4 regions of the Lysinibacillus sp. FSL M8-0216 genome follow, and region 4 is predicted to be linked to each of the others. Evidence: riboswitches for the same ligand, from Rfam matches in the RefSeq annotation. Region 4 holds a riboswitch; each other region holds the start of a gene.
What was found. A riboswitch is a leader RNA that binds a small molecule or an ion and turns the genes downstream of it on or off. The one in region 4 is predicted to bind cobalamin.

Region 1 (7,660 bases), 1.5 Mb from region 4:
TCCGCATATGGAATGGAATCTGCTTTTTCACCGTAGCAAAAATCACAAGCCTTCAACGATAACACATCACCAATTGGTGCTAATAAAAAGCCTACTTCCTGTAATTTCTCAGTGATACGTTCAGGCGTTGTTGTAGGTATTTTTAAATGGATTTGATGATCTGGTGTATATTCCATTGATCCTTCTTCTCCTACTACCTCTGCTAACGTCATCATTTGCTGTGGTGTGAAAAATTTATTAGCCACGCCAGGGCTCACTGCTAATTCAAAAATGGATTCTATTTTTTGTTGTACAAGCTTTGGAGTAACCTTGATAGCACTTGTTCCCTTTACCATTGCAAGTGCCGCTGTAGCCATTTCAAGTGCTGTTTTTTTCGGCTTTGGCATAACGGCTATACTGGGTTTATTCATTCTCCCTGCATTAGGGTCTGCCGCAAAGTCATTTCGTGCTGTTCCTGTCTCTTGATTCATCGCCCATGGCTCATTTTCTTCCCGTAAGCGTTGATGAGGACGTAATGGCTGTTTTTCCTCACCAAGTGTATATTTACGTTGGTAGCCTCGCGGTGTAATCATTTTATTATCATAGAAGAACGTAGATGAGTTTCCGATAATAACTGTTGTCAGCATACCAATATCATGTTCCAGCATTTCTGCCAATGTCGTCATCGTCACTTCCTGACGTTCTCGATAGGCACTTTTTACAAGCCCTACTGGTGTGTCAGGAGAACGATATTCTAAAAGAATTCGTTGCGCTTCGACAATTTGTCTTGTACGGCGACCACTTTTAGGATTGTATAAAGCAATAACAAAATCGGCCATAGCTGCGGCTTCCACACGCTTCGCAATTAAATTCCACGGAGTGAGATGGTCACTCAAACTAATGGTACAAGCATCATGCATAATGGGTGCACCAAGTAAACTAGCACATGAATTGATAGCTGAAATACCTGGGACAATCTCCACTTCAATACCAGTTGCCTCTGTCCAGCCTAGCTCAATTAATACTTCATACACCAATCCCGCCATACCATAAACGCCTGCATCTCCACTCGAAATGACCGAAACAATACTTCCTGCCTCTGCTTGACGAACGGCCTCCTGAGCACGTGACACTTCCTCTGTCATACCTGTACTGACAATGGATTTTGCGCTGACTAAATCTTGAATCAGTTCAACATAGGTTTTATAGCCTATGATCATGTCACTTTGTTGTAAAGCCTCTACTGCACGTGTCGTAATATGCTTAAAGTCTCCAGGCCCAAAGCCTACTACGAAAATTTTCCCTTTTTGCGCCATGTTTTTACCCCTCTTTCACCTTTTCAATCCCTTTAATGGCTGTTGTTTGCGCTGTTCGCTGTAATGTCCCTTCTCGAAGTGTAAAAACATGATCGTTATATAAGGATTCATGATGCAAATCCTGTACAAGTGTTCTAGCATGCTCCGTTGACGGTACACGATACCAATTCCCCTGAGGGTAAGCAATCACAACACAAGCATCCTTGCATCGTCCATTACAGCGCGTTCTTGTCGTATGTATTTCTTTATCTAGTGCGTTACGCTGTATTTCATCTCGTATAGCTTGGGTAATTTCCTCCCCATCCTTGTTCATACAGCTACTGCCATTGCAAATAAAGAGATGTGTTTTCATCCCCTCTAAATTCCACGTTGTCATCTTATATCTCCCCTCATTTGCTTTTGGAAAAAAGAAAAAACCTTTACTCTGCCGAAGAGTAAAGGTTTGTAGAAGCCAAATAAAAACGAATAGATTGAAAGACAGATCCTCGCTTTTGCTTCAACTTCTCCCTCCGAAAAGTTTGCATGCACAATCTGATAAGCAGGTTTCCTGACTTAAGCTTCATTTTACTGTCGCACCTTCCCTAGTTTGCACAGGTGGCATTGCGATTTCATCAGCTATTACAGTAGCGGGGGCTGTATTGGACTTTCACCAATTTCCCTATTATCTCGAGTTCTTCGAGCACTTATCGACGTTTTATATGAAATTTTTAATCGTATACATAATAGAAAACTGTCTTAATCATATCTTATTATTTTAAAATTTCAATATTTCTTTAAAAAATCATGACAAATTTATCAATTTCATAGGAGGGGTGAAAGCTATTAAAAATTTGAATTTGCCTTCTTTAATCCTAAAAAACGTTAGTTATCAGAATTTTCGACATTGATATTCTATTTTTAATTTTTTATAAAAAAAGTATAGCATAATTATGGAAATTCGTGATACACTTTGTCGTGAAATCTCACAACTTACTATTTTTCGGTGTAAAATGCTCGTCATTTTGCTTAAAAGGGAAGCCGGTTTAAGTCCGGCGCGGTCCCGCCACTGTAATAGGGAGCTTTATAGAAAATGTCACTGTCCAATGGATGGGAAGACCTATAAAGTGTTGAACTAGAGCCAGGAGACCTGCCGAACATAAGTGATCGTTTCAGCCTACGAGGATAGGTGTGCGGCTTAGCAGATGAAAATGTTATTTGCTTTTTTAGCTATGCACTTTTCCAACAACGGAAAAGTGCTTTTTTATTACGCACGCTACATTCTAAAAATCTATTTACAGTTTGGAGGAAAAAAATTGAAGCTGTCTTGGTGGAAACTTAGTTATTTTCTATTGGCTTTTTTAATGGTGCCAAAGCGTGCCTTCGCCATGCATATCATGGAAGGTTTTTTACCAATCGAATGGGCTATTTTTTGGTGGGTAATCTCCATCCCATTTATTATTTTAGGATTGCGCTCTATTCGTAAAACAATTGATGAAAACCCTGAAACAAAAATGATTCTGGGGCTGTCCGGTGCGTTTGCCTTTGTCCTATCAGCCTTAAAAATCCCTTCAGTTACAGGGAGCTGCTCACATCCAACAGGAGTAGGTCTCGGAACAGTATTATTTGGACCGTTAGCCATGAGTGTCATCGGGACAATTGTTTTATTATTTCAATCTTTACTTTTAGCTCATGGTGGGATCACAACATTAGGGGCTAATGCATTTTCGATGGCTATTGTAGGACCGTTTATCGCCTACTTTGTATTTAAAGGGGCAAAACAATTGGGGTTATCGTTTTCATTAGCTGTTTTCTTTGCGGCCATGCTTGGGGATTTAGGTACATATGTGGTGACTTCCATTCAATTAGCACTAGCCTTCCCATCTGAAGTTGGAGGCTTTATGGCTTCCTTTACAAAGTTCGCAAGTATTTTTGCCTTAACACAAATCCCATTAGCTGTGAGTGAAGGAATATTAACAGTTATTGTCATGAACTTCTTGAAAAAATATAATATTAGCGAATTAAAATCTTTACGTGTTTTCTCTACAAAGGAGGCGCACTAATATGAAACGAAATTTATTACTTTTAGCAATCGTCGTACTATTGGCGATTATCCCTCTTTTCGTCCAAAAAGGAGCAGAATTTGGAGGAGCCGACGGTGAAGCAGAAGCAGCCATTGGGGAGATCAATGCAGAATATGAGCCATGGTTTGATAGTTTGTGGGAACCACCTAGTGGTGAAATTGAAAGCTTATTATTCGTGCTACAAGCAGCTATTGGTGCTGGTTTTATCGGCTACTTTATTGGCTATATGCGTGGCAAGCATAAAGAAGGTTAAGGATTATGTTACTCATTGATAAGTATGCGTATCTCAATAAGCTAGCGTTCGTTCATCCGCTAGAAAAAATGATATTTTCATTAGGACTACTTTTATTCACGCTTATTATGAGAGATGAACGACTTTCACTCATTACATTTTTTGTAATGAGTGCTTTTATCATTTGGGGCGCGAAAATTCCACTAAACTATTATGCGAAGCTATTATTACTACCTGGTTTTTTCTTATTCACAAGTCTCTTATCAATCATCATTTCGATAGCTCCAGCAGCGCATACATTACCAGCCCATATGGGGGCATTTACGTATATGAACTGGACAATTTTTATTGGGAGAGCCAGTATCGCTACCGCCCAGCAACTATTCTTTATTGTACTTGGCAGTATAAGTTGCTTATATTTTTTAGTTTTAACGACATCTGTACAAGGAATTTGTTATGTGCTTCGACAATGGCGGCTACCTACTTTATTAGTTGAGCTAGTAGAACTCACCTATCGTTTTATTTTTATTTTTTTAGAAAGCATGCAAAAAATTCATTTGGCCCAGCAAGCCCGGCTTGGCTACCACTCACCCATGCAATGGTTACGTTCAGTGTCTATGCTAATTGCCGCGTTGTTTATTGAAATGTTTCAGCGCAGTCGAGAGCTTAATCATGCCATGCTGGCGCGTGGTGGTGAAACGGTTTATTGGCATGAAACGGGCGCCTATAGCAAAAAAAACTGGCTTGGTATAACGGCTATTTTTTTATTCCTCATCGTATACGGAGGGTACTTCTCATGACAGCATTTTATTTTAAACTAAACAACCTGTCATATGCCTATGCAGATGGTACGAAGGCTTTGACAGATATTACATTAAACATTCCAAAAGGGAAAAAAATCGCTATACTCGGTCATAATGGAGCAGGAAAATCCACTTTATTTCAGCACCTTAATGGTATTTTGAAACCAACAGCTGGGACCATTTCATTTGATGGAGAAAAACTTCAATATAATAGAAAGGCATTAAAGGCTCTTCGCCAACAGGTTGGAATCGTCTTTCAAGATGCTGATAATCAGCTTTTTTCAGGAACTGTTAAGCAAGATATAGCCTATGGTCCAATGAATCTAGGATGGCCTACGGAAAAAATTGAAGAAAAAATAGCATGGGCTGTTGCACAAACTGAAGTGACAGAGCTACTAGATAAACCCATCCACTTTTTAAGCGTAGGGCAGAAAAAGCGTGTGGCCATGGCAGGTGTATTAGCGATGGAACCGACTGTCCTTTTATTAGATGAACCAACAGCGGGTCTTGATAGCTATTACGCTACACAAGTTTTTCAATACTTAGCCAAAGTAGAAGACCATGAAAAAACGATTATCCTTGCGACTCACGACATTGCCCTTGCCTATGAATGGGCCGATCAAATTATGGTCATGGAGGCAGGAAAAATTATTTATAATGGTGACCCTGTCGCCTTATTTTATGAAGAAGAATTGCTAAAACGGGCACATCTTGAACGACCATGGGTATTTGACATGGCTTTGGCTCTACAAAAAAAGAAATTATGGCACGAAAATATTTCAATTCCTCGCTCTAAGCATGACTTACTGCAATTGATCGAACAGCTATATGTAGAGGCGTAATGGTATCATCCATAAAAAGTAACGGACAGTTCGTTTTTAAATCGCAGAGAAAAATTTTCCTCATTTGCGAAACTTTTCTAACGTTTAACCGTATTAGTATAGTCGAGACATATTATAGAACATCAAGGAGAGATACAATTGAAAAGTTGGTTTAAAAAATCAGTCGCTGTCGCAGCATCCGCTGCATTAATGGTTCCTGTCGCTTCAGCTTTTGCTGAGGAGACACCACAACAAAGTGCGAAGAACGTATTAGCAAGCAATTCACAACATGCAGGTAAGAATCTTACAAATGAAGACAAATGGATGAGTAAGGATACGATTATTATCAAGCATTCTGGCCTTGATAAAAACGTACATAAAAAAATCGGATCTAAGGTCATCCGCTCCATTCCTTCATTAGGCTATGATGTGATTCAACTTAACAAAGGTGTATCCATAGAAAAAGCCGTCTCTTACTATTTAAAGCAGCAAGGGATTTCAAGTGTATCCCCTAGTTATGTCTATCATTCTTTCAACAAAGAAACTGACCCAAAGAAACAAGATATGTATCATCTAAGCCTCTTGCAAATGGATCAGGCTCTAGCATTAGCTGGGGAACATGACGTAACAGTAGCTGTCATCGATTCTGGTGTTGATTTTAAACATCCCGATCTAAAATCTCAAGTACTCACACCTTATAATGCAGCTGCACCGGCAAATACATCTTATCCAGGTGATCATGGAACACATGTTGCTGGGATTATTGCCGCAGCTAAAGACAATGGCATTGGTGGACATGGAATTAATCCACAAGCGAAGCTACTACCTATTGATGTCTTTAACGGAAAAGAAGGAGCAAATGATTTTATCATTGCACAAGGTATTCTGTACGCCATTGAGCAAGGTGTTGATGTCATTAATATGAGTTTAGGAGGCTATGGTGAATCACCACTTATGCAGGATGCTGTTCAAAAAGCTATTGATAGTGGCATTACGATTGTCGCAGCGGCTGGTAATGAGTCGACGGATGAATATTCCTTCCCTGCTTCCTATGAAGGTGTAATTAGTGTTGGTTCCACGAATGATCGTAATAAGCTATCAAGCTATTCCAATTATGGTCCCTCTGTCGATGTCGTGGCTCCTGGCGAAGACATCTACAGTACTGTACACGATGACAAAAAAGGATCATCTTTTGTTAAGTTTAGTGGTACTTCCATGGCATCTCCCGTAGTGGCAGGCATCGTGTCCCTACTTAAATCAAAGCATCCGAATTTAAAGCCACATGAAATTGAAGCAATTCTTGAAATAACAGCACAAGATTTAGGTAAAAAGGGTTATGATCTTACTTATGGTCATGGGCTTGTCGATCCAGTGAAAGCCTTACAGTTCGATTTAAATAAATTACCTAAACATTATTCTGAATCTAAAGAAGAGCGTATTAAAAATGCCAAAGTTCTTGCTAAAAATACATTAAATATTGAACAAGGTGTTTTCGAACAGCAAGACGAGAAAAAATGGTACAAGGTTGAGTTAGAGGCAAATGAGTATGCTCAGCTAACATTAAAAGGCGCTGATCAATACGACTATGCCTTCGATTTATACTTTTACCCTACTAATGAACAAGGTGAAGTAGAGCCTATTAAAGTTAATGATGTTCGTGTAGGAAAAAAAGAAGGTCACCTTTTTAAAGCAGACCAAAAAGGAACGCTGTTAATTGGTGTGAAAGATCATAATGGTAGTTATAGCTTAAAAGGGAAATCTACTTATATCTTTACAGCACAAACTGCGAAAAACTCGAATTTGCCAATTGATGCTTTAAATAAGTCTTCAATGCAGCCTATTAAAAAATTCCCATATAATACGGCAGGTAAAAACTATACCCTACTGTCCAAAGATCAACAAAAGGATCAAGATTATTTTACGTTTTCAGTAACAAAACCAACAACATTGAAGTTTGATTTATCTGGAATTCCAGGTGTTACTGCCTCTATGGATCTTTACTTAAAAGAGGATTTCAATCCGATCCCACCAGAAGAGATAAAGCAAGCTAAAAAAGAGGAAATTGAAGAAGAGGAAGCCTTCCCTATTCAAAGTTCCTACGGTGCAGCTAAAGGTGAAGCCGTTAGCATGATTATCGATGCTGTTCCAGATCAAGAATACATTTTAAGTGTATCTAATGAAAGTAATAGCGAGTTTTCAATGGAGATGTTTTTCAGTGGTGGCATTGAAAAAGAGGAAACAGTCAGTGAGTCTATGATTCCATACACATTAAAAGGTGAGGTTGTTACACTTCCACCCGATGAGGATGGACTACCTTTAGAGGAAGCCATGTACGACGAAAACATCTCTCTCGACCAATTACCAATAACGCCAAGTACAACAAAAAAGCGAAATGAAATTGAAGGCATGATGAGTATGCTCATGAATTCCTTTACAACGGACAATTTAG
Region 2 (7,660 bases), 2.2 Mb from region 4:
TGAAACCATCAACTACCAGGCCATTTATGAGAAAAAACGATTCGATAGTAAAGGGCAATATATGGAACAGGATGATTTTGTCATGGGGACTCCTGGCGAATTTCCAATCATGGTTAAGGAAAATGGGATGACCTATGCAGTCCATTTAAATGATGGTGCGATGACTGGAATTTTCCTTGATCAACGGGAAGTACGATTAGCTATTCGTGAGCGCTATGCGAGCACAACAAATATGCTAAATACCTTCTCCTACACAGGGGCATTTTCTGTAGCAGCCTCGCTTGGAGGAGCTACTAAAACAACAAGTGTCGATGTTGCAAAGCGCAGTTTAGCCAAAACGATTGAGCAGTTTAGCGTCAATCAAATTGATTATGAAGCGCAGGATATAAAAGTAATGGACGTTTTTCATTATTTTAAATATGCACAGCGTCACGAATTAAAATTTGACCTTGTTGTATTAGATCCACCAAGCTTTGCCCGCACAAAGCAAATGACGTTCTCAACGGCGAAGGACTATCCAAAATTACTGAAGGATACGATTGCGATTACAGCCAAAAATGGCATTATTGTGGCTTCCACAAACAACGCAAGCTTCGGTATGAAAAAGTTTAAAGGGTTTATCGACCAAGCATTTAAAGAGACTCGTACACGCTATAAAATTGTAGAGGAATACGGTTTACCAAAGGATTTCCGTGTGCCTCGTGAATATCCTGAATTTAATTATTTGAAGGTCGTTTTTATTCAAAAAATGGACTAACTCATCTGGAATCACACTTTGCTGTGGTTCTTTTTTTCTATAAAAAATGGCTTAAGAAGTATGTTCACTTCCTAAGCCACCTCTTTTTTAAAGCTTTTCCACAAACCAATCTCGTATATATTCGAGACGATTAATTCTTAATGTTGGCTTTCCGCTTCTTGACAGTTCATGATTAGCTTCAGGGAACCGGACGAATTTCGTTTCTTTTTTCCGATACTTCAAGGCGATAAATAATTGCTCCGCCTGTTCAATCGGACAACGATAGTCTTTTTCACCATGTAAAATAAGCAATGGTGTTTCAACATTGTCTACATATTTCAATGGTGAATGATGCCATAGCTTCTCTATATTTTCGAGCCCCGCTTGAATTTGCCAGTCTGTAAAGTAATAGCCAATATCACTCACTCCTGCAAAGCTAATCCAGTTTGAAATAGAGCGTTGTGTAACTGCTGCCTTAAAGCGGTTGGTATGCCCAACAATCCAGTTGGTCATAAAGCCACCATAGCTCCCACCTGTTACACCTAGTCGAGTTGGATCAATGAACTCATATTGCTCTAAAGCATAGTCTACAGCGGCCATTAGGTCTTGATAGTCATTGCCACCATAATCACCACGTACTGCATCCACAAACGTTTGTCCGTAGCCATGACTTCCGCGCGGATTTGTATACAGCACCGCAAAGCCTTGAGCAGCTAGGATTTGGAATTCATTAAAATAGGTGTTGCCGTACATCGCATGTGGACCACCATGGATTTCAAGAATAAGAGGATATTTCTTCCCTTTTTCATAGCCCACTGGCTTCATGATCCAGCCATTGACCTTCCAGCCCTCAGCTCCTTCAAACTCAATGCTCTCTGGCACAGCTAACTCTTTCGTCTTTAAAACGTCTTCATTGACTGTCGTCAATCGTTCTTTTTCACCCGTTTTTAAGTTGACGTAATATAAATCGCCCGGATTCGTTGTCGTACTTATGGCGACAACGGCTTGATCATTTTGAGCATCTAATGAAAAACCATAAACGTATTGATCATCGTGAATAGCTGGATAAATTTCACCATCTACATTCCCAAAGTAAATTGCCGCATTGCCGTGATCCGTTACTTGGAAATAGAAACTATGATTATCATTCATCCATTGTACACTTGGTGCTGCTACCCCTTGCAGGAAATCACCGATGACATAGTCACCCACAGGGGCATCAAATTCACTTGTTGCACAGTTTAGCAGATTTTGTTCCATATCATAAATCCATAGCTTCGCTTGTGTGGCATTTTCAAACTCACGTTTTCCTCCAACAAAGGAAAGGAAGCGGCTATTAGGCGACCAGGACGTTTGGTAATAGGAGCCAATCCCCTCTGTTACCTTGCGACTCTGTTTTGTTTCTAAATCGAATAAATAAATATCCGCATTAAACGAAAAATCTAAGTCCTCTGCTTGATCTGCTAAGTACGTAAGATAACTGCCATTTGGCGACCATGTACTCAGATGGAAATCCTCGTTCCCTTCTGTCACTTGCTTTAAGTCACCAGATTTTAAATCGACAATGGCAATGTGAGTATGCTGGTCCATATCCATAAATCCACCCGCATCCGACTTATGTTTCATCTTATCGATTTCGAGTGGCTTGAGTTCTTTTTCTTCTTTCTTGTCATCTTCAGCTTTGTCTAAGATAGTTTCATCTTTACCTAGCAAAACTGAAAAGGCAATTTTCTCTCCACAAGGAGACCAGACAGGCGTTGACGCACCGTTTTTGCAATACGTCACTTGCTTCGCCTCTCCCCCTGTTTTCGACAGTACAAAAATTTGCGGCTTGCCTGATCTTGTCGAAGAAAAAGCAATTTGACTGCCATCTGGCGACCAGACAGGAGAGCTTGTCCGATCGTTACCATATGTCCATTGCTGAGGACGTTTGTCTTTTAAATTTAAATAAAACAAGTTAGATACATAGTCTTTTTTCTTCTCATCAATACGTGTCTCTACATAAACTACCTCAGTCCCATCAGGTGAGAGCTGTGGATCTGCCACTGATTTCAAGTGATAAAGATCTTCTGGTTGAATCCCTTGTTTAGTTGTCATGTTCTTGCTCCTTTGTATTGTCATTTTCTATGCTCTACTACAATATTTCGACACCCTAAGTATTTTTCCTGCTACTCTATTGATTTTTTTACTAGTTCCCAATCAGCATTCATTTTTGTTCTGCGATAAAATTTATAAAAAGGTTCATTGGAACGAGCTTGGTTTTGATAGAGACGAATGATTTGTAGCAAAAAATCCTCAATATGATCAATCCCTACCCTTTTCGCGAAGAGAGTACCCGCCTGTGCCTTCGCCCCCATAGGGATGGCTCCTACATAAACATCAAAGCTCTCATGCTGATAGACTAAACCAATATCATCATATGTAGGATTATAGCAAGCCGATGCACAGCCATTCACATTGACTCGTACTCTTGCAGGCACAGTTATACCGTCCAATGCCTGATAGAGTTGTTCTGTTTGAGGAACTGCCTCCATTTTTTCTCCATCACAAAAATCACATGCCTTCATGGCAATATGAGGTCCTGAGGAAGCAACAAACAGTCCAGCCTCCTGTAAGGCATGGGTCGCTTCTGTCAGTTCACTAGAGGGGATCGATAATAATATGCTATAGGAGGCCGAATATTTAATGGCCCCCTTCTCCCCTACTATTTCAGCTATTTTTTGAAATTGGGCTGGCGTATAATGCTTATTAATAATGCCAGGGCTTACCGCTAATCGTGTATAACCACCTTGCTGATTTAGAGTTTCGAACGTTTTATCTGGTATGTTTTGACGAAATGCATTCATTGTTATCGCTCCTTAAGAAAAAGGAGCTAGCAAAGCGCTAGCTCGAATGTTTTTAAAAGTTGGCTGGGTAGAAGCCCTTGGCTAAAATTTGAATGGCCGCTGCAGCACGTACCCCTTCAGATGCCGCTGAAAGTGGAAGAATGACAAAGCGATCATTTATGACTGCTTCCATTTCCTTCAACGCTGGATCATTTTTTAAGAATTTTATCTTTTGTTCAGCAGTTGTTTCACCATAATCAATGACAACCACCACCTCTGGATTGCGATCTACTGCATCTTCCTTCGATACCGTTGTCCATCCTGACTCCACATCTCCAAAGATATTTTGACCGCCAGCGATTGCTACTAGCTCATTCATAAAGTTTTGACCAGCCGTGAATACGTCTTTATCACCACTGTCAAAGACTAGCACACGTAAATTTTCACTGTCTTTTGGTAATTTTGCTTGAACTTCTTCGACATCTTTTGTCATTTGTTCAATTAATGCTTCACCGCGATCTTCCACTCGGAATATTTCCGCGATATGACGAATATCCGTGAAAATATCCTCTAATGTTGGCTTTGTCATATTGGAAGCCGTATGTAAATACGTATGAATTCCTAATTCCTCAAGCTCCTCTGGTGTTCCAACACCTTTCTCACCAAAGCCACTTTTCCAGCCTGCATACAAGAAATCTGCCTCGGCATCAATGACTTGCTCCTTTGTTGGGTATTGATCTGAAAGAACTGGAACTTTATCGTAGGCTGCTTGAAGCGGCTCGTAGATTTTATCATCTAAATAAGCTGTCCCTACCATGGAATCCTCTAAGCCTAATGCAAGCATAATTTCTGTTACATGCTGATTTAAGCTAATGGCCTTTTTTGGTGCTTCCTTATAGGTTTGGGTAGTTTCATTATTTTCAATGATGACCTCAGTTGTTGTCGCCTCAGACGGTTCAACTTTTTCAGTTTGCTTTGCTGATTCAGGCTTGTCCTTTGCGCCACACGCTCCTAATACAGCGATTAAGGCGATGACCATGACTAGCCATATACTTCTCCATTTTTTCATGTCCTTTTCTCCTTTGTTGTCATAAATATAGAAAGAAATCAGAGACTTCTTTGCTACTAGGATAATTGGAAGGGCATAAAAAAACCCTCTTGTCGCCAAGAGAGTTGCATAGTGAAAAAACGGTATTAGTACCTTTATCACTATCCCCATCCTCGTGGTTCTTAGTTAACATACATATACTGGCAGGTATCCTGGCTTAGGTTCATCATCTATACGCCTTCCCATAGTTAAACTACAGTGGCATGCTGTATAGACTCCCCATTTACAGTTGCGGGACAGCATCGGAATTGCACCGATTTCCCTTTTAAGCAAATGACAAATGCCATTTGCACCAATATGTTCTAATTATGCTATTGATAGACTAGCAGTTCATGCGTTAATTCGCAATCAGTAATAGAATGCAAAAAATATAATCATCATTATATTAGCACTATTTCGACAAAAAGACGAATCATTTTACAAGAAATAATTGTGCTAGTATTCTGATACAATGAGAAGATAGCTACTTATAGAAACGAGGATTTATTATGTACAAGACGATTGGGGTTCTTGCTCATGTTGATGCAGGAAAAACAACCTTTTCTGAGCAAGTGCTTTTTCATACAAATAGTATTCAAGCGCGGGGACGTGTCGATCATCAGGATGCCTATTTAGATAATCATGAGCTTGAGCGCAAACGGGGCATTACGATATTTGCCGAGCAAGGACGCATGACTATTGGCGACGATACATATACGTTGATTGATACACCAGGACATGTCGATTTCTCCCCAGAGATGGAGCGTGCCATCCGTGTCATGGATTATGCCATCATTATTATAAGTGCGGTAGAGGGTATTCAAGGTCATACTGAAACGGTATGGCAGCTTTTACGAAACTATCATGTCCCTACATTCTTTTTTATTAATAAAATAGATCGTGACGGAGCAGATGTAAGGGCTGTGATGACCCAGCTCCATAAAGATTTCTCGGAACATGTATTATTCGTCGATGAACCACTTCAGGAGAATTATGTTTCCAGCACAATCATGGAATGGCTGGCGGAGCGTGATGAAAAGCTCCTGGATGCCTTTTTGAATGAAGCATTGGAGCATGGCCTGTGTATGAAGCACCTACAATCGATGATTAAAAATGAATCCGCCTTCCCCTGCTTTACTGGTTCGGCATTAAAAGATGAAGGCATTCAAGAATTGATTGCTCAACTTCCACTCATAACGGGTACTCACTTCGAGCCGGAAGCACCGTTTCAAGGAGAGGTCTTTAAAATACGACATGATGGCCATCAGCGTTTAACATTCATCAAGGCTTTAACAGGCAAATTACATGTTCGAGATGAATTTACGTTTGGAGACCTTACAGAGAAAGTAACAGAAATTCGTCTTTATAACGGCAGCCGTTTTGAAACTGTTCAGCATGTTGAGGCTGGTGAAATCTTCGCTGTTAAAGGGCTCAGCCAGGCACACATTGGCGATCGCATTGGCAGTAACACGCTATCACAGCCCTATGAGCTTGTCCCTACATTACAGGCAAAAGTTCAATATGAGGGTGAGCAACATATTAAAGAAGTATTAAAGATTTTCCGTCTACTAGAGGCCGAGGAGCCATCATTGCGTGTCGTATGGCAGGAAAAGTTTCAGGAAATCCATGTGCATATAATGGGTGTCATTCAGTTAGAGGTACTGATAGAAGTATTATTGAAGCGCTTTACATTAAACATCTCTTTTGGAGAGCCGCAAATATTATATTTGGAAACAATTGCGACAACCGTTACAGGCTACGGACATTTTGAACCACTTAAGCATTATGCAGAAATTCATTTATTAATGCAGCCAAATGAACGTGGGACTGGCATTACCTTTAGCAATGCCTGCCATGCGGATGATTTATCAGTGGGCAACCAGCGCCTCGTAGAGAAGCATTTGTTTGAACGTGATCATCATGGCTTACTCACAGGCTACGCAGTAGCAGATATTCATTTTACGCTTTTAACGGGACGTGGACATAATGAACATACGTCTGGCGGTGATTTCCGAGAAGCCACTTTCCGAGCACTGCGCCAAGGACTGGAACAAGCACAGAACGTCCTGCTTGAGCCGTATTATCGCTTTAAAATGAAGGCTTCCAATGACTTTATTGGCCGTATGATGACCGACATTCAACAGGCTGCTGGCACCTTCGACGACCCTGTACTCACTGAAACAGAAGTTGTATTAACAGGACGTGCACCAGTAGCGACCTTCATGAGCTATAGCACGATTTTTGCCGCCTATACAAATGGGAAAGGTGCGCTTACCCTCCAATTTGATGGCTATGATTTGTGTCATCATGCAGAAGAAGTAATATCTCAAATAGGCTATGATAAAAATGCCGACCCTGAATACAGTTCTTCTAGCATTTTTTGTTCAAAAGGTAAAGGCTATTCTGTCCCTTGGCAAGAGGCGCAAGCAGCCATGCATTGTCAGAGCTAAGTTCATGTACTAGCATGGCAAATCTGTTGAACTAGTACTTCAGATGAAGGTAGAATATCCCTACAAAAAATAAAGCAAGCCCTCCGCTTCATGGAGGGCTTGCTTTTATATGGCACCAACAGCTTTCTTTGAAGGCTTGTGCACCGGATAGGCAGGTTCAACCACCACATAACCTTGCGTATTCGTGAAGTCGATAACTACTTTTCCAGGCTGACTTTTTAATATTTGTAGTTGATCAATTAATGTTAATAATAGCTCGTGGCCGTTCCCACGTGGATGCCAATTAAAGTGATAATCATTTAATTCCTTAACGGCTTGAAGAAACTGCGTGTATTCCTGCTGTGCAAATGCAATTAGTTTATCCTGATGAGGAATTTGCTCTAAATCGTTCATATACGTTTCATAAAAACGTATGACAATCGAGCATAGTAAATCATTGACACGTGCAGCGCTTAACACTGGATTGGGCTCCTGTGAAAGACGGTCAAGATTAGGCTTTGCTCGTGTTGAATCAATGCGTGTAATTAAGTGGTACTGCTCCCCATTCACCTCATAAACAATA
Region 3 (7,660 bases), 1.9 Mb from region 4:
CAGTTTATCCGCTCTGCCATGATCGAAGAATACGAGCAGCCATATGTAAAATATGCACAGCTTAGAGGCTTGAGAAAATCGGTCATTCTCATTCGACACGTGGGGAGGAATGCTGCTATACCGATATCAACATTGTTTGGGATGACACTCGGAAATTTGCTAGGTGGTGCTGTCATTGTCGAGCAAGTATTTAGTTGGCCTGGACTCGGTCGATATTTAATAGAATCCATAACGAATCGTGATTACCCCGTTGTACAATGCTATGTGTTGGTGATTGCTGTCATCTATGTGCTCGCCAATTTAGGCACAGATGTATTGCATCGTTTATTGGATCCTCATCTGATGATGAAGGATAGGAGAGAGTAAAGTGAACTTAGGACGTATACATATGAGAAGATATATTAGTCTCACCTTACTGATTTTTATTGGTTTACTCGGACTGTTTGCCCCACTCATTATGCCTCATGACCCTTTAGCAGTCGATATTTCTAAGAAATTTTTAGCACCCTCATGGGACTATCCATTAGGAACAGACCATTTAGGAAGATGTGTCTTCTCCCGATTGCTTTTAGGGATTCGGTATTCTTTAGGTGCGGCGCTCGTCATACAAATAGTTGCTATTCTAGTAGCGATACTATTGGGCGCATGGGTCTCCTTAAAAAGAGGTATAATAGATGCGCTATTTATTCGGGTATGCGATATTTTATTAGCTTTTCCAACACTTGTACTAGCATTTGGGCTTTTAGGTGTATTAGGACCGAGCTTAAAAAATGTGTTAATTGCACTTAGTTTAACACAGCTTATTTATTATTCGAGGCTAATCCGAGGTTTATTTATTGGCATGAATGAAAAAGATTTTATTCTAGCGGCAAGAATCAGTGGTACTACAGGTGCGAAATTAATTATTCGTCACTATCTCCCTCATGTTTGGCCACCGATTGTAACGATTGTGGCATTAGATATGGGGAAGGTCATTTTAGAGATTGCGGGCTTTTCCTTTATTGGGCTTGGTGTGCAGGCTCCTACCCCTGAATGGGGAATGATGGTAAATGAAGGGAAGCAATATATCCGCCAACATCCTGAATTAATGCTATATCCTGGGCTTGCTATCGTCCTTGTTGTCCTAGTATGTAATGTTTTAGCAAGTAGTTTGAAGAAGCCTGATCAGTAAAGGGGTAGTTATGAAGAAAGTTTTAGAAGTGAAAGACTTATCGGTCAAAGTTGGAGAACAGAATATTTTATCCTCCATTCATTTAACAGCCTATCAAGGCCGAGTGCTAGGAATTATTGGGGAAAGCGGTAGTGGGAAAACGATGCTTTGCCAAGCTATCATGCAAGCCTTGCCGACTAGAGCACAGATCACCAAAGGGCAAATTTTCTACCATCAACAAGATTTATTGAAGGTAACTGCTGCTCAAATGAGAGCTTATCGTGGTAGACATCTTTCCATTATTATGCAAAATCCTTCGACTGCCTTTGACCGTGTTCAAACCATTGAAGGTCATTTTCGTGAATCATTAAAGGCTCATTTTGTTATAACTAAAAATGAAATAAGACAAATTGCTATTGAAAGCATGTCAAAAGTTAATTTACCTAATCCCGAGCGCCTTTTACACTATTATCCATTCCAATTAAGTGGGGGAATGCTACAGCGTGTAATGATTGCTTTGTCACTGGCAATTCAAGCCTCGGTATATATAGCTGATGAACCAACGACAGCTCTTGATACAGTCAATCAAAAGCAGGTATTGACCTTATTTGACCGTATTCGCTTGGAAACACAGGCAGCCATCCTTCTTGTGACACATGATTTAGGCGTTATTGCTGAACTTGCTGATGACGTGGCCGTGATGTATAAGGGGGAAATAATTGAACAAGCGAATGTCTATGATTTTTTTGATGCACCTCAGCATCCTTATACAAAAAAACTATTACAATCCCGAATTATGTTTTAGAGGTGAAAAAATTGAAGCTACTAGAAGTGAGAAATATTGAGAAGAACTATGCACATAGACCGTTCATATTCAAGCGAAGACAGGATGCTCCTGTATTACAGAAAGTATCATTTTCACTTCAGGAGGGGGAATGCTTAGGGATTGTTGGACAAAGTGGCTCAGGAAAAAGCACATTGGGCCGAATTATATTAGGAATGGAAAGGCCAACAGCCGGTGAGATTCTATTTCAAGGGGTTAATCTTTATGATGCCACTAGCCAACAAAAAAAAATGATACGGAGAGATTTACAAGCAGTCTTTCAAAATAGCTATCATTCATTAAATCCAAAGCAGACCATTTTTCAAATTTTAGAGGAACCGTACCTAAATTTCGAGCATTATAGCTCAGCTGAGAGACATTATAAGGTAAAGGAATTACTTGATCATGTAGAGTTAGACAAATCTATTACCGAAAAGTATCCCTCCCAGCTTAGCGGAGGACAACAACAGCGTGTTAACATTGCAAGAGCGCTTGCCTTACACCCAAAATTAATTGTTTTAGATGAAGCCATTAGTAGTTTAGATATGATTTTGCAAAAACATATCATTCAATTACTACAGACACTACAAAAGGATTTGCAACTTGCATACATTTTCATTTCTCATGACCTACAGGCTACACGCTTTATTTCAGATCGCATCCTTGTCATGCAAAATGGTCAGCTAGTAGAGGAAAGTATGAAAGGTGAACCATTTAAGCATTCCGCATCACTTGAGCTATACAACGCGATTTTACCCACTCACCCTCGCGAAAGAATTCACAAGAATACTTTAGAATGAACTGGAATGTCTTTGCGAAGAAAGTCCTTATTAAAATTCTTACATTGTTATTTGGAAAGCTTCGTAAAGGAGCTTTCGAACCCCCATATTTTACCCTCTAGGTTGTTTAAGAGAGCGACCATCCTCTGTTCCATATTATTCGGAAGTTCTTCCTTACTGAAATAAGTGAGGCTTAAGCTCTCACCATCTTTCATTTCCAATACACCCCTTACATGTTTAGCCCTATACAGGTGAATGACTGTATGGATTTCATCGCCATTCGGATAACAGTAGTAATAATCAGGTCCTGAAAAAACACCGATAAAATCAAACTCTGTAGCCACGAGTCCAGTTTCCTCATAAAGTTCACGAGCAGCAACCTGCTCTAATGTTTCGTTTATTTCCATTGAGCCGCCAGGTAATCCCCAATCCAACGAATCTGAACGATGTTGAAAGAGTATCTTCTTATCATCATTAACAACAAGAACTGTCGAACCGACGCTTATAATCGGTCTATTACCGATAAGCTTTCTTAATTCTGTTATATAGCCCATCCCGTCACTCCACGTTTCATCGTTATGCAAAATAATTCGCTTTTTTAAAGTAGACTTCATAAATATAGCTTCATTGGGATTGATTAACAATCTTTTTTTGAGCGAAATAATGCTTAAATATGCAGAATAGTTCGTCAAAAATGAAAAATAGCTTTTTATAATCAGTCTTTTCTGAATTTTACCTATATTGATTGTTTGGAAACCTCTATGTTAAGGTAAAAAGACAAATTGAATATGCTAAATTTTGGTGGTTCAAATGGGTTTGATTCCATTTGATTAAAAGGGAAGTTGGTGTGAGTCCAACACTGTCCCGCAACTGTATGTAGGAGTTCCATAACGTGGCCACTGTTTTGTTCATCAAAACGGGAAGGTGTTATAGGAATGTTGATGATAAGTCAGGAGACCTGCCGCTAAATAAGCATCAATTGACCTACGAGGATAGGGAGGTGTTAGCTACTGTATGGTGATTGTGAATGGATGTAAGTTCACTGTTTTTTGTTCTGTCATACTTTTGTAGATTAACAACTTCTAAAGGGGTAGAAGTTGTTTTTTTGTTGTTCTTTCGAGTTTGAATGGTAACGCTTACAAGAATGATTAAACAAAGGGGTTGTAATTCATGGAGTTAACGTATTCACCAGGTCTTGATGGAGTTATTGCTGCGGAAACAAAACTGTCTTTCTTAGACGTAGTAGGAAGCCAAATTGTTATACGGGGCTATGATTTGATTGAACTATCTCAGCGATATTCCTATTTAGATATTGTCCATTTATTATTGCACGGAAACCTACCAACTACTGAGCAACAAGCTGACTTACAAGATAAATTGAAAGAAAACTATCACGTTCCACAAGAGCTTTTTCAAATTTTCAACTTATTACCAAATGGGACACATGCTATGGACGGCCTTAGAACTGGAATTTCAGCGTTAGCAGGGTATGATCAGCACATCAATGATCGTTCGACTGAAAAGAATGTAACACGAGCATATCGACTTTTAGGCGGAATGCCCAATATCGTTGCGAATAGCTACCGTGTATTAAATGGTCAAGAGGTAGTAGAACCGGATAGTGAGCTTTCATATAGTGCTAATTTTTATTACATGATTACTGGAAGAAAACCAACACCATTAGAAGAGGAAATTTTTGACCAATCACTTGTTTTATATAGTGAACATGAAATGCCGAATTCGACCTTTGCTGCTCGTGTTATTGCCTCCACACAATCCGATCTGTATGGTGCTCTAACTGGTGCTGTCGCATCATTGAAAGGAAATTTGCATGGTGGGGCGAACGAGGCAGTCATGTATATGCTGCTTGAAGCTAAGACAGTGGAAGGCTTTGAAGCGATGCTGAAAAACAAGCTCAAAAATAAAGAGAAAATAATGGGCTTTGGCCATCGTGTCTATATGAAAAAAATGGACCCAAGAGCGCAGATCATGAAAGAAGCTTTGTATAAATTATGCTTGGAGCAAGGGGATGACCGCTTATATCACATGTGTGAAGCTGGTGAAAAAGTGATGGTGGAGGAAAAAGGCTTGTATCCAAATTTAGATTATTATGCTGCGCCAGTGTACTACATGCTGGGCTTACCAATTGAATTATATACGCCTATTTTCTTTGGCTCTCGAACGATTGGTTTATGTGCACATGTGATCGAACAACATGACAATAATCGATTATTTAGACCTCGTGTTCATTATATAGGCGAGCGTCATAACCTTGAAGAATTGTCGGTATAATCAAGTTTTAACAACTCGCCATAGAGCTGATGGACATTCTGACCAATGCCCATCAGCATACTAGTATATCAAATTCATACCTTGAAAGGAAGATATAGATGATTAAAACGAATGAAAAAACGATGACAGACCAGCTTCTTGTTGATATTGCGGATTACGTATTAAACACAAAGATTACGAGCGAAGAAGCTTACGAAACGGCTCGATATGTTTTATTGGATACGTTAGGTTGTGGCATTTTAGCTTTACAATATCCTGAATGTACAAAACTTCTGGGTCCTGTAGTACCAGGTACAGTCGTTCCAAATGGTACTCGTATTCCAGGAACATCCTATGTCCTTGATCCAGTTAAAGGTGCCTTTAATATCGGTTGTATGATCCGTTGGTTGGATTATAACGATACATGGTTGGCGGCAGAATGGGGGCATCCTTCTGATAATCTAGGTGGCATTTTAGCTGTAGCCGATTATTTGAGTCGTGTAGGTGTTGCAGAAGGGCAAGGGCCTCTCCAAATAAAAGACGTTTTAGAAATGATGATACAAGCTCATGAAATACAAGGAATACTTGCACTCGAAAATAGCTTAAATCGTGTTGGCTTAGATCACGTCTTATTTGTCAAAATAGCAACAACAGCTGTAGTAACAAAGGCTTTAGGTGGTACTCATCAAGAAATTGTCAATGCTTTATCAAATGCTTGGATTGATAATTCAAGTTTAAGAACCTATCGACATGCCCCTAATACGGGATCTAGAAAATCATGGGCTGCTGGTGACGCTACAAGCAGGGCGGTACAACTAGCAATGATGGCTGTGAAAGGGGAAATGGGCTATGCAACTGCATTATCTGCACCAGGCTGGGGATTCCAAGATGTGCTCTTTAATAAGCAAGAATTAAAGCTTGCGAGACCACTTGCATCTTATGTTATGGAAAATGTCCTCTTTAAAGTGTCTTACCCTGCAGAATTTCATGCTCAAACGGCTGCAGAATGTGCTGTTCATTTACATCCTGAAGTAAAGAATCGCCTAGCTGAAATTGACCGCATTAACATTACGACGCATGAATCAGCCATACGAATTATCGATAAAGAAGGGCCTCTTCACAATCCTGCTGATCGTGATCACTGCCTTCAATATATTACAGCTATTGGTCTTATTTATGGTGACATTACAGCAGATCACTACGAAGATGAGGTGGCTGTAGACCCACGTATTGATGACTTGCGAAATAAAATGGTTGTCGTGGAAAAAAGCCAATATACAATCGACTATTTAGACCCTGATAAACGATCCATTGCAAATGCTGTTCAAGTTTATTACAAAGATGGTACATCATCCGAGCTAATTGAGTGTGAATATCCTTTAGGACATCGTTTCCGCCGTGAGGAAGCATTTCCTCAGATCATTGATAAATTCCAGCAAAACATTAGTACGCTTTATTCTCAAAAACAACTCAATACAATAAATGAGGTTTGTGCAAATAAAGAGCTGCTTGAACAAATTGCTGTCCATGAATTTATTAATCTATTTATTTAATTTAGAAGGATTCCGAACGCAATAAAGAGGAGGTTTTTAAAAATGGCGTGGATTGTTCAAGAAGCGAAGACACAAAAACAATTAGCTGAACAATTTAAAGCTCTTATTGCTCGTTCAGCTATTTTGCAAATACCCGGAGCACATGATGCAATGGCAGGTTTAATGGCTAAAAAAGTTGGCTTTGATGCACTGTATCTTTCGGGTGCCGCGTATACAGCGAGTAGAGGCCTACCAGATTTAGGGATGATTTATTCAAATGAAATAGCTCAGCGTGCTAGTGATATTATTCGGGCTACTAATTTACCTATGCTAGTGGATATTGATACGGGCTTTGGTGGTGTATTAAATGTTGCCCGTACTGCTCGTGAAATGGTAGAGGCAGGGGTCGCTGCCGTACAGCTAGAGGACCAAAATCTTCCTAAAAAATGTGGACATTTAAATGGCAAAACTCTTATTTCAATAGAGGAAATGATACAAAAAATAAAAACGATTAAACAAATAGCCCCTACATTAGTAATTATTGCTCGCACGGATGCAAGGTCTGTTGAAGGCTTAGAGCAGGCTATTCTAAGAGCCAAAGCATATGTTGCTGCTGGGGCAGATGCTATTTTTCCAGAGGCATTACAAACTGACAAGGAGTTTAAACAATTTGCCAATGAGTTAAATGCACCCTTATTAGCCAATATGACTGAATTTGGTCAAACTCCTTATTATACCGCTAAGGAATTTGAAAAAATGGGCTACTCGATGGTCATTTATCCTGTTACGTCTATGAGAGTTGCAGCGAAAGCATACGAGCGTGTATTTGAATTAATAAAAAATACTGGAACACAACAAGAAGCAGTTGAGGATATGCAAACAAGAAGCGAATTATATGAAACGATTTCCTACTATCAATTCGAGGATTTAGATCGTGAATTAGCGAAAACCATTTTACCTAAGGAGGAAATAAAGTAGGGGAGCTGAATGGTTTCTCTCCACTTTCTTTCAAGGAGGACTCATATGGATCAACTAGAAGACAAAATGACGATCTTTACACCAGAGGATTTTCATGATGAAGAGGAGCTCATTGCAAAAACTGCTG
Region 4 (7,660 bases):
TAGCAGCTAAGATGAATAATTTTACAGCAATAGATGTGTTTCCCATTAAAAGGTGATAAAGCCCCCATGGTGCTAAAATAATGATGGAGCCTAAAAAAGGGACAATATCTATTAGCCAAATAATAATGGTCATGGTTATGGCATATTTAGGCTGGATTAATAAAAGTCCAATAAGTGTAACGCCTCCAATAATGAAGCTTACAAATAAATGTGCTTTCATATAGCCGAATGTTGCATCCTTTAAACGGTTTAAAATAATTTTTATTTTCTTTGCTGTGTTTGGCTTTAAATACTTATAAGTAATGCGCTTCAATTTCGGCAGATCTAGCATAAATAGGAATAGGGCAATCATATAGACGAGAAGACTGATAAATAGACTTGGAATCTCTGAAAAGAAGGCTGAAACTTTGCTATAATTAAAGAAGCTTAAAAACGTTTCTTCAATTTTCTTTATGAAATCCATTGTGGTTTTTTGAAGCGAAGTACTTACTTCGGGTGGAAAGTCTTCCGTGTATTTAGAAATATTTTCTTGCATATGAAGCCACATATCTGATAGCTTGGAAATATAATAGGGAGCTTGCTTAGACAATAAAATTATTTGCGTCATGATCTGCGTAATTGAAATATAGCAAATAATGGAAATTATAATGACACTCACTATGTATATAAAGGCAACTGCAATTTTTCGAGACATTTTCCAGCGCCTTTTAAAGAACATGACGATTGGTTCAAGGAAAAATGCGCTGATAGCTGCTAATATTAACGGCATAGATACCGGAATAATAAAATAAGCGGCTATAATTAGGGACAGAATCACTAGCAATCGAAAAATCAATTTCCTAGCATTAAATTTATTCATAAACTCACCTTCTTTGCGAAAAAATTAAGTTAAGTGTAACATAAATCAAGTTTTATGACGTTCTGAAACAATAAAGGTAGGGATAAATTATGGAAAAAGAGATTTTGCAACTTTTTAGTAATCTAACAGAGCGTGATCGAGATATTCAATATGAATCTTACGAGGAACTGATGAAAATTATGCAGGAGCCCGTAGATTGGACATATGCAGTGTGGGAACAGCTTGTACAAGCGCTTACATATAAAAATGGGCATGCACGTGCACTTGCCGCACAAATTTTATGTGCTTTAGCTGCAAAAAGTGATCCCGAAGAAAGAGTATTAGAAGATTTTTTAAAGATTTGGGCTGTGACTTATGATGAAAAGCCCGTCACGGCAAGGCATACATTACAGGCTATTTGGAAAATTGGTTTAGCAGGTCAAGTACAAAGCGATTTAGTCGTATCTTATTTAGCCAAGAGATTTCAAACCTGTTTAGATGAAAAGCATCCTACTCTCATTCGCTATGATATTATTGTATCTTTAAAAAAATTATATGATCAAACGAGTGATCCTAAATTATTAGACATAGCCCATCGCTTAATTAATGAAGAGCAAAATGTTAAATATAAAAAGAAATATAAGTCAGCCATCCGTTCTTAGTAACGAGATGGTGTTTTTTGTGCAAACTCTTTGGTTATTAGGAGATTAGTCAACTATAATATATGAAAAAGACAAAAGGGGTTAGGGAATGAGCATTTATAATTATTTAGTACGAAAGCCGAATGGTGAAATTTTATCAATGGAAACTTTTCGAGGGAAAACGATGCTAATTGTTAATACGGCCAATCAATGCCGATTTACATATCAATTTGAAGACTTACAAAAAATGTACGATAAATATGGCAAAAATAATTTTGTCGTTCTAGGATTTCCTTGTGATCAGTTTGGCCATCAAAATCCTGAAGATGGAGAGGAAACTGCGCATCTTTGTAAGGTCAACTATGGAGTTTCGTTTCCCATTTTTGAACTAGTCCAAGTAAATGGTGAGACGACACATCCTTTATTTAATTATTTAAAACATGAAGTTGATTTTCGTGAATTCGGAAAAGCAAGCATGCAGGAGAAAATGCTTGCTGAGGCAATTGTTCAACTTGCTCCAAGCTTTTTAGATGGTCGTAATATTCGCTGGAATTTTACTAAATTCCTAGTAGATGCAAGCGGAAAAACCATAGCTCGCTTTGAGCCTACAGACTCACAGCTAGATATTGAGCAAGCAATTGAAAAAGTATTATAGTAGAGTGATTTTATGGAAATGAAAATTCTTCTAAAACGGCTATCATTTTTGTACGCAACTATTTTTTCCTATCAAACTATGATAAACTGCTTTACAAGTGAATTATTCTTGCAGAATAAAGGTGCTAGCTAGCATAATCGGGAATTCGGTATAAGCCGAAGCTGTTTCCGCAACTGTAAGTACAACTATTATAAAGATGAACCACTGTTTCATAGGAAATGGGAAGGTTCTTTATAGCTCTTATTTAATTATATAGGAGCGTTGTACAAGCCAGGAGACCGACCTTTATTTGAACGTATAACAACTCTTCGGAAGCTAGGAGGATATACGGCAAATACATAGGCAGTGTCGTGTTTCTATGACAATCATTATGTTATTTTAGTCGTTCCTTTGCGTGAGGAGCGACGTTTTTTTATGTTCTAAAAAAGTAAGGATTTTCATTATGAAAAGGGGGACAGCAGGTTGAAAAAAGATGCACGTTATTCTTGTTATCCTTTTATGCGAGAGAAGGCTTCAACTGTCGATTTTGAGATTCGCACAGATAGTTTAACAACGCATTTAGGGGCTGCACTAGCTATAGTGAAGAAAGAGGATGTCCAGGTTGTTGCAGATGATTTAACACAGATTTTACCTATGGCTTATCATGTGAATGGCTCGGTTCGTGGGAAGCTAGCAGTTACAGATGAGGATCTATCCTGGTTAAGTGAGCGCTATGATTTTTATGTAAGTCATGTGAAGGAAGAGATTCAAAATTTTGTTTTACCTCAAGGAACAGAGGCTGCTGCTGCTTTACATCTTTGTCGTAGTGAGGCGAAAAAATCATATCGAACTTTACACAAGGTTTCGGAAGAACGAGAGGTACCGACTATTCTCTTCGATTATTTAGGCTTATTAGCCAATGTATGTTTTGTAATGGCTGTCTATACGAATCAACAAGCTGGAATCGCTGAAATTCCGTTTATGAGTAAATCATATCCAATGAAAAAGAAAAAGGTGAATAATAATGAAGAAACTATTTAATTTACAATGGCTATCGGTTTTATTGCTAGCGCTCGTTTTAGCAGGTTGTGGAACTGCGGAAGATACAAAAAATAAAAATGTTACCCAAGATGAACAAAAAATTGAGCAAACAAGTTACAAAGTAACCGATGATCGTGGTGTAGAAATAGAGTTTAAGGAAGTACCAAAAACAGTTGTGTCCTTACAACCAAGTAACACAGAAATTCTATTTGCATTAGGGGTTGGCGATAAAATTGTAGGTGCCACTGAATATGATACATATCCAGAAGCTGCCCAAAAAATCGAACGTGTTTCTGATACTGTGAATTATAACAGTGAGCGAATTTTAGCGTTAAAGCCAGATGTTGTTATTGCGTATACGATTGGTGAGAAGGATGCACTTAAGCCACTCGAGGATGCAGGAATTAAAGTATTTGTTATTCAATCAGCGGCTACATTTGATGATGTATATGGAGATATCGAACAAATTGCAGCTGTTATGGATGTTAAGGATAAAGGAAAGGCATTAAACGAGGAAATTAAAGCAAAAATCGCTGATGTGCAAACAAAGATTAAGGAAGTAAAAACACCAAAAAATGTTTATTTAGAAATTAGTCCAAAGCCAGAAATATATACAGCAGGCTCTGGCACTTTCCAACAAGAAATATTAAATGCGGCAAATGTAAAGAATGTGTTTGCAGATTTAGATGGCTGGAAGCAAATATCTGAGGAAGATGTAATTGCGAGAAATCCAGACGTCATTTTAACAACAGTCAACTATACAGAAAATCCAATTGGAGAAATCCTTGCTCGTGATGGGTGGAATACGGTAACAGCTATTCAGAACAAGGCAGTTCAGTCCCTTGACACAGATATCTCAAATCGTCCAGGTCCACGTATCGGTGAAGCAGTTGAGCTTGTTGCTAAAGCTGTGTATCCAGAGTTATATAAATAAGATCGTAGAAAATGCTAGTTGTTTATTACAGCTAGCATTTTTTATTTTATTACCTAGTGTGAAAATTGGTATTAATGTAGTTTGTTCGATAGAATAAAGGTAAGAACGCTTATTAATATAGGGAGGTGTAGTTCAGTGAAGCAAATACAAAAAAATATTCCGTTTGAGGCCGTTTATAATTTCCGAGATATGGGGGGATATCAAACGAGGGATGGGCGTGTTATAAGAAATGGCTTATTTTATCGCTCTGCCGCACTTGGTAAAATGACATCGACAGATAAAGAATTATTTGAAACATTAGGTATTAAAACAATTTTTGATTATCGTGACACGAATGAAGTACAACATAATCCTAATCCTGTGTTTCCACAAACTCGATATATTCAAATCCCTGCGAAGGGAAAGCATGCTTTTGAAATGCCAACTAATACAGGTGGTAGAGAGTTTTATAAAGTAGTTAACGCTGATATGTTCAAGGACTTTTATGCACAAATGCCTTTTCATAATCCCTCTTTTAAAGAATTAATGATGACTATACAAAACCCTGATAATTTAGGGCTAGTCCATCATTGCGCAGTTGGAAAAGACCGAACAGGAATTGGCGGAGCTCTTATTTTATTGGCTTTAGACGTACCTGAAGAGACCATTATGGAAGATTATTTAGATACGAATATTCATTTGCGTCCCATGGTAGAAAGAATGGCTCAAACGATCCAGCACCAGTATAATGAACAAGAATTACAGCAATTTTATGCTTTAATGTCCGCTCGTGAGGATTATTTACAGGCAGCGTTAGATGCTATGGATCATCGTTATGGCTCAAAGACAGCTTTTTTGGAGCAGGAGTTTGGTCTAACGGCTGATAAGCGTGAGCAATTACAGTCATATTGCTTAATCTAAATAAAATCCCTTTCACAATTAGTGAGAGGGAATTTTTATGTGGAAGCGCTGTCTTCCTATAAATCTCTTTACAGTCTGAAAATTTATGATAAGATACAATAGATTTTTAAGAAAAGTATAGGAGAAGTGAAGGTATTGGCAGACACAATAAAAGAAACAACTAAGTTAAGTCTATTCCATTTAACATGGCCTATCTTTTTAGAAGTGTTTTTATTTATGTTGATGGGACTAGCCGATACTTTTATGCTTAGTGCTCTATCAGATAATGCTGTGTCAGGAGTAGGTGCAGCCAATCAATATATTCATATCGCTATTTTAATTCTTGAGGTAGTCGGCAACGGTGCGTCCATCGTTGTATCACAATATTTAGGTTCGAAACGGTTTTTTGAAGCGGCTAAAATATCGGCTCTAGCAGTCACAATGAATTTGGCAGTTGGCCTTATAATGAGTGTTCTATTTTTCTTCTTTGCTAGTCATTTAATGTCGATGATGAACTTGCAAGGTGAGGTCCTTCATTATGCTCAAAGTTATTTAGTGATTATAGGGAGTTTTATTTTCCTTCAAGCAATTATTAATGCCCTTGCTGCAATTATTCGTGTTCATGGTTGGACGAAACAGACGATGTATGTATCACTTGGCATGAATGTACTGCATGTTATCCTTAATTACGGCCTGATCTTTGGGAATTTTGGTTTACCAGAGCTTGGTGTAAAAGGTGCAGCCATCTCTTCAGTGATTAGTAGAGGATTAGCGATGATCGTGTTTTTCTGGTTGCTTTATCAAGTAATGGAAGTAAGAGTAAAGCTACACTACTACTTTGAGTATTCCAAGGAATATGTAAGAAAAATTTTAAACATTGGTTTACCGTCTGCCTTTGAGCAGGTTCTTTACCAGTTTTGCCAGATCATATTTTTATATTATGCCACATATTTAGGGGCAGAAACTTTGGCAGCCAGACAATATGCTATGAACATATCAATGTTTACCTATTTATTCGCTATTGCGATTGGGACAGGAACGGCCATCATTATCGGTAGGCATGTAGGTGCTGGAGAAAAGGATGAGGCTTATCATCAGCTGTGGACAAGTGTCCGAGCAGCATTTATTTTCACCATTATTATGGTTGGTGTAGTGACCATTTTCCGCAAGCAGCTTATGCATGTTTTTACAGATAACCCCGAGGTGATGGCTATCGGAGCATCTGTCTTGGCATTAAGTATAGTGCTAGAAACTGGTCGGACGATGAATATAGTCGTCATTAACTCTTTACGTGCCTCAGGAGACGCAAGGTTCCCTGTTAAAATCGGTTTTCTGTCGATGGTTTGTATGAGCCTCCCATTAGGTTACTTTTTTGTATTTGTCCTAGATTGGGGTTTAGTAGGTATTTGGTTAGCTATCTCTGCAGATGAATGGGTACGGGCAATTATCGTATACTTTAGATGGAAAAGCCGAAAGTGGGAGCGTTTTGCCCTCGTTTCACCGAATGAACAGAAGGAGGAATAGCAATGGGAGCACTATCTAAACGTGCAGTAGGTGCAGCATTGATCGATCAACATATAGCGCTTTTTGCATGTCCGTTATGTCAGCAATCTATGCACGTCTATGAGCAAGGGAGACTCGTTTGTTCTGCCAATCACTCTTTTGATATTGCCAAGCAGGGCTATGTCAATATGCTGACACATGGCTCTACTTCTAAATATAGTAAAGATCTTTTTGAATCTCGCAAAGCTGTTATTGATAGTGGGATTTATGATGTTGTAGAAGCAAAGATTGGGGAGCTTATTAACTCTGCGAATACAGTGCTCGATACGGGCTGTGGAGAGGGATCGCATTTAGCCCGTATTATGAATGAGAAAAAGAATGGGGTAGGCATCGGTATTGATATAGCTAAAGAGGGTATTTTGGCTGCGGCTCGACATTATCCACAGCAAATTTGGTGTGTTGGCGATTTAGCTAAGAGTCCTTTTGCACAAGGTAGCTTTGACGCTATTTTAAATATTTTATCACCGGCAAATTATGAAGAATTTAAAAGGCTTCTTGCGCCTAATGGCTGTATGGTGAAGGTTGTGCCACAAAGCGGCTATTTACAGGAGCTGCGTGCTCAATTATATGCCGATTCGAGTAAGGAAACATATTCTAATGAACAAATTGTTGCTCGTTTCCAAGATAGTTTTGGCGAAGTGAATATAGAACGAGTCACTTATACATTGCCACTTGCTCAGGAGCTTGTCCCTGCTTTATTGGAGATGACACCGATGGGCTGGCATAAAAAAGATGAGACAGACATTGTATTAAGTGAAATTACGATTGATGTAGATCTATTGGTTGGAAAGATGTAAGATGATCACCTACAATTGCAGTATACTAGTCTTTTCGATTACAATGGGAATAACTATTGAATAAGGTAGGAATGTGACAGTGTATAAATTAGTAGCAAATATTGTTAAAGTAATATTAAAACTTATGGGTTCGAAGGCTCGTGTGTATGGTGAGGAAAACTTGCCAAAAGAAGGTGGATATATTATAGCTTGTACGCATACAGGCTATGTAGATATTTTAAACCTCGGCGTTGCCATGTACCCTCAAGAAATTCACTTTATGGCGAAGAAGCAATTATTTGAAATGAAGGGTCTTGGCTGGCTTATTGAACATTTAAATGCCTTCCCAGTGGA

Region 1: it holds a riboswitch for cobalamin, as region 4 does, so the genes downstream of both, MKX57_RS14655 ((2Fe-2S) ferredoxin domain-containing protein) here and MKX57_RS22145 (hypothetical protein) in region 4, are expected to answer to the same signal.
Region 2: it holds a riboswitch for cobalamin, as region 4 does, so the genes downstream of both, MKX57_RS11110 (ABC transporter substrate-binding protein) here and MKX57_RS22145 (hypothetical protein) in region 4, are expected to answer to the same signal.
Region 3: it holds a riboswitch for cobalamin, as region 4 does, so the genes downstream of both, mmgD (citrate synthase) here and MKX57_RS22145 (hypothetical protein) in region 4, are expected to answer to the same signal.

The regions. Positions count from the first base shown of each region.
Region 1 covers NZ_CP152007.1:2,983,802-2,991,461, forward strand. The annotation lists gene cobJ (precorrin-3B C(17)-methyltransferase) at 1-1,295, opposite strand, end outside; gene MKX57_RS14655 ((2Fe-2S) ferredoxin domain-containing protein) at 1,300-1,671, opposite strand; cobalamin riboswitch at 1,815-1,997, opposite strand; cobalamin riboswitch at 2,259-2,444, shown strand; gene MKX57_RS14660 (energy-coupling factor ABC transporter permease) at 2,588-3,334, shown strand; gene MKX57_RS14665 (energy-coupling factor ABC transporter substrate-binding protein) at 3,336-3,608, shown strand; gene cbiQ (cobalt ECF transporter T component CbiQ) at 3,614-4,387, shown strand; gene MKX57_RS14675 (ATP-binding cassette domain-containing protein) at 4,384-5,232, shown strand; gene MKX57_RS14680 (S8 family peptidase) at 5,371-7,660, shown strand, end outside.
Region 2 covers NZ_CP152007.1:2,260,569-2,268,228, reverse strand. The annotation lists gene MKX57_RS11125 (class I SAM-dependent rRNA methyltransferase) at 1-757, shown strand, start outside; gene MKX57_RS11120 (S9 family peptidase) at 845-2,833, opposite strand; gene MKX57_RS11115 (precorrin-3B methylase) at 2,905-3,582, opposite strand; gene MKX57_RS11110 (ABC transporter substrate-binding protein) at 3,635-4,630, opposite strand; cobalamin riboswitch at 4,794-4,981, opposite strand; gene MKX57_RS11105 (translation factor GTPase family protein) at 5,158-7,098, shown strand; gene MKX57_RS11100 (hypothetical protein) at 7,204-7,660, opposite strand, start outside.
Region 3 covers NZ_CP152007.1:2,531,925-2,539,584, reverse strand. The annotation lists gene nikB (nickel ABC transporter permease) at 1-366, shown strand, start outside; gene MKX57_RS12400 (ABC transporter permease subunit) at 368-1,171, shown strand; gene MKX57_RS12395 (ABC transporter ATP-binding protein) at 1,182-1,955, shown strand; gene MKX57_RS12390 (dipeptide/oligopeptide/nickel ABC transporter ATP-binding protein) at 1,958-2,773, shown strand; gene MKX57_RS12385 (NUDIX hydrolase) at 2,821-3,306, opposite strand; cobalamin riboswitch at 3,538-3,733, shown strand; gene mmgD (citrate synthase) at 3,923-5,044, shown strand; gene MKX57_RS12375 (bifunctional 2-methylcitrate dehydratase/aconitate hydratase) at 5,143-6,576, shown strand; gene prpB (methylisocitrate lyase) at 6,619-7,533, shown strand; gene MKX57_RS12365 (acyl-CoA dehydrogenase family protein) at 7,579-7,660, shown strand, end outside.
Region 4 covers NZ_CP152007.1:4,458,903-4,466,562, reverse strand. The annotation lists gene ytvI (sporulation integral membrane protein YtvI) at 1-859, opposite strand, end outside; gene MKX57_RS22155 (hypothetical protein) at 949-1,500, shown strand; gene MKX57_RS22150 (glutathione peroxidase) at 1,589-2,134, shown strand; cobalamin riboswitch at 2,237-2,436, shown strand; gene MKX57_RS22145 (hypothetical protein) at 2,597-3,154, shown strand; gene MKX57_RS22140 (ABC transporter substrate-binding protein) at 3,138-4,088, shown strand; gene MKX57_RS22135 (tyrosine-protein phosphatase) at 4,224-4,988, shown strand; gene MKX57_RS22130 (MATE family efflux transporter) at 5,124-6,491, shown strand; gene MKX57_RS22125 (putative RNA methyltransferase) at 6,494-7,327, shown strand; gene MKX57_RS22120 (1-acyl-sn-glycerol-3-phosphate acyltransferase) at 7,407-7,660, shown strand, end outside.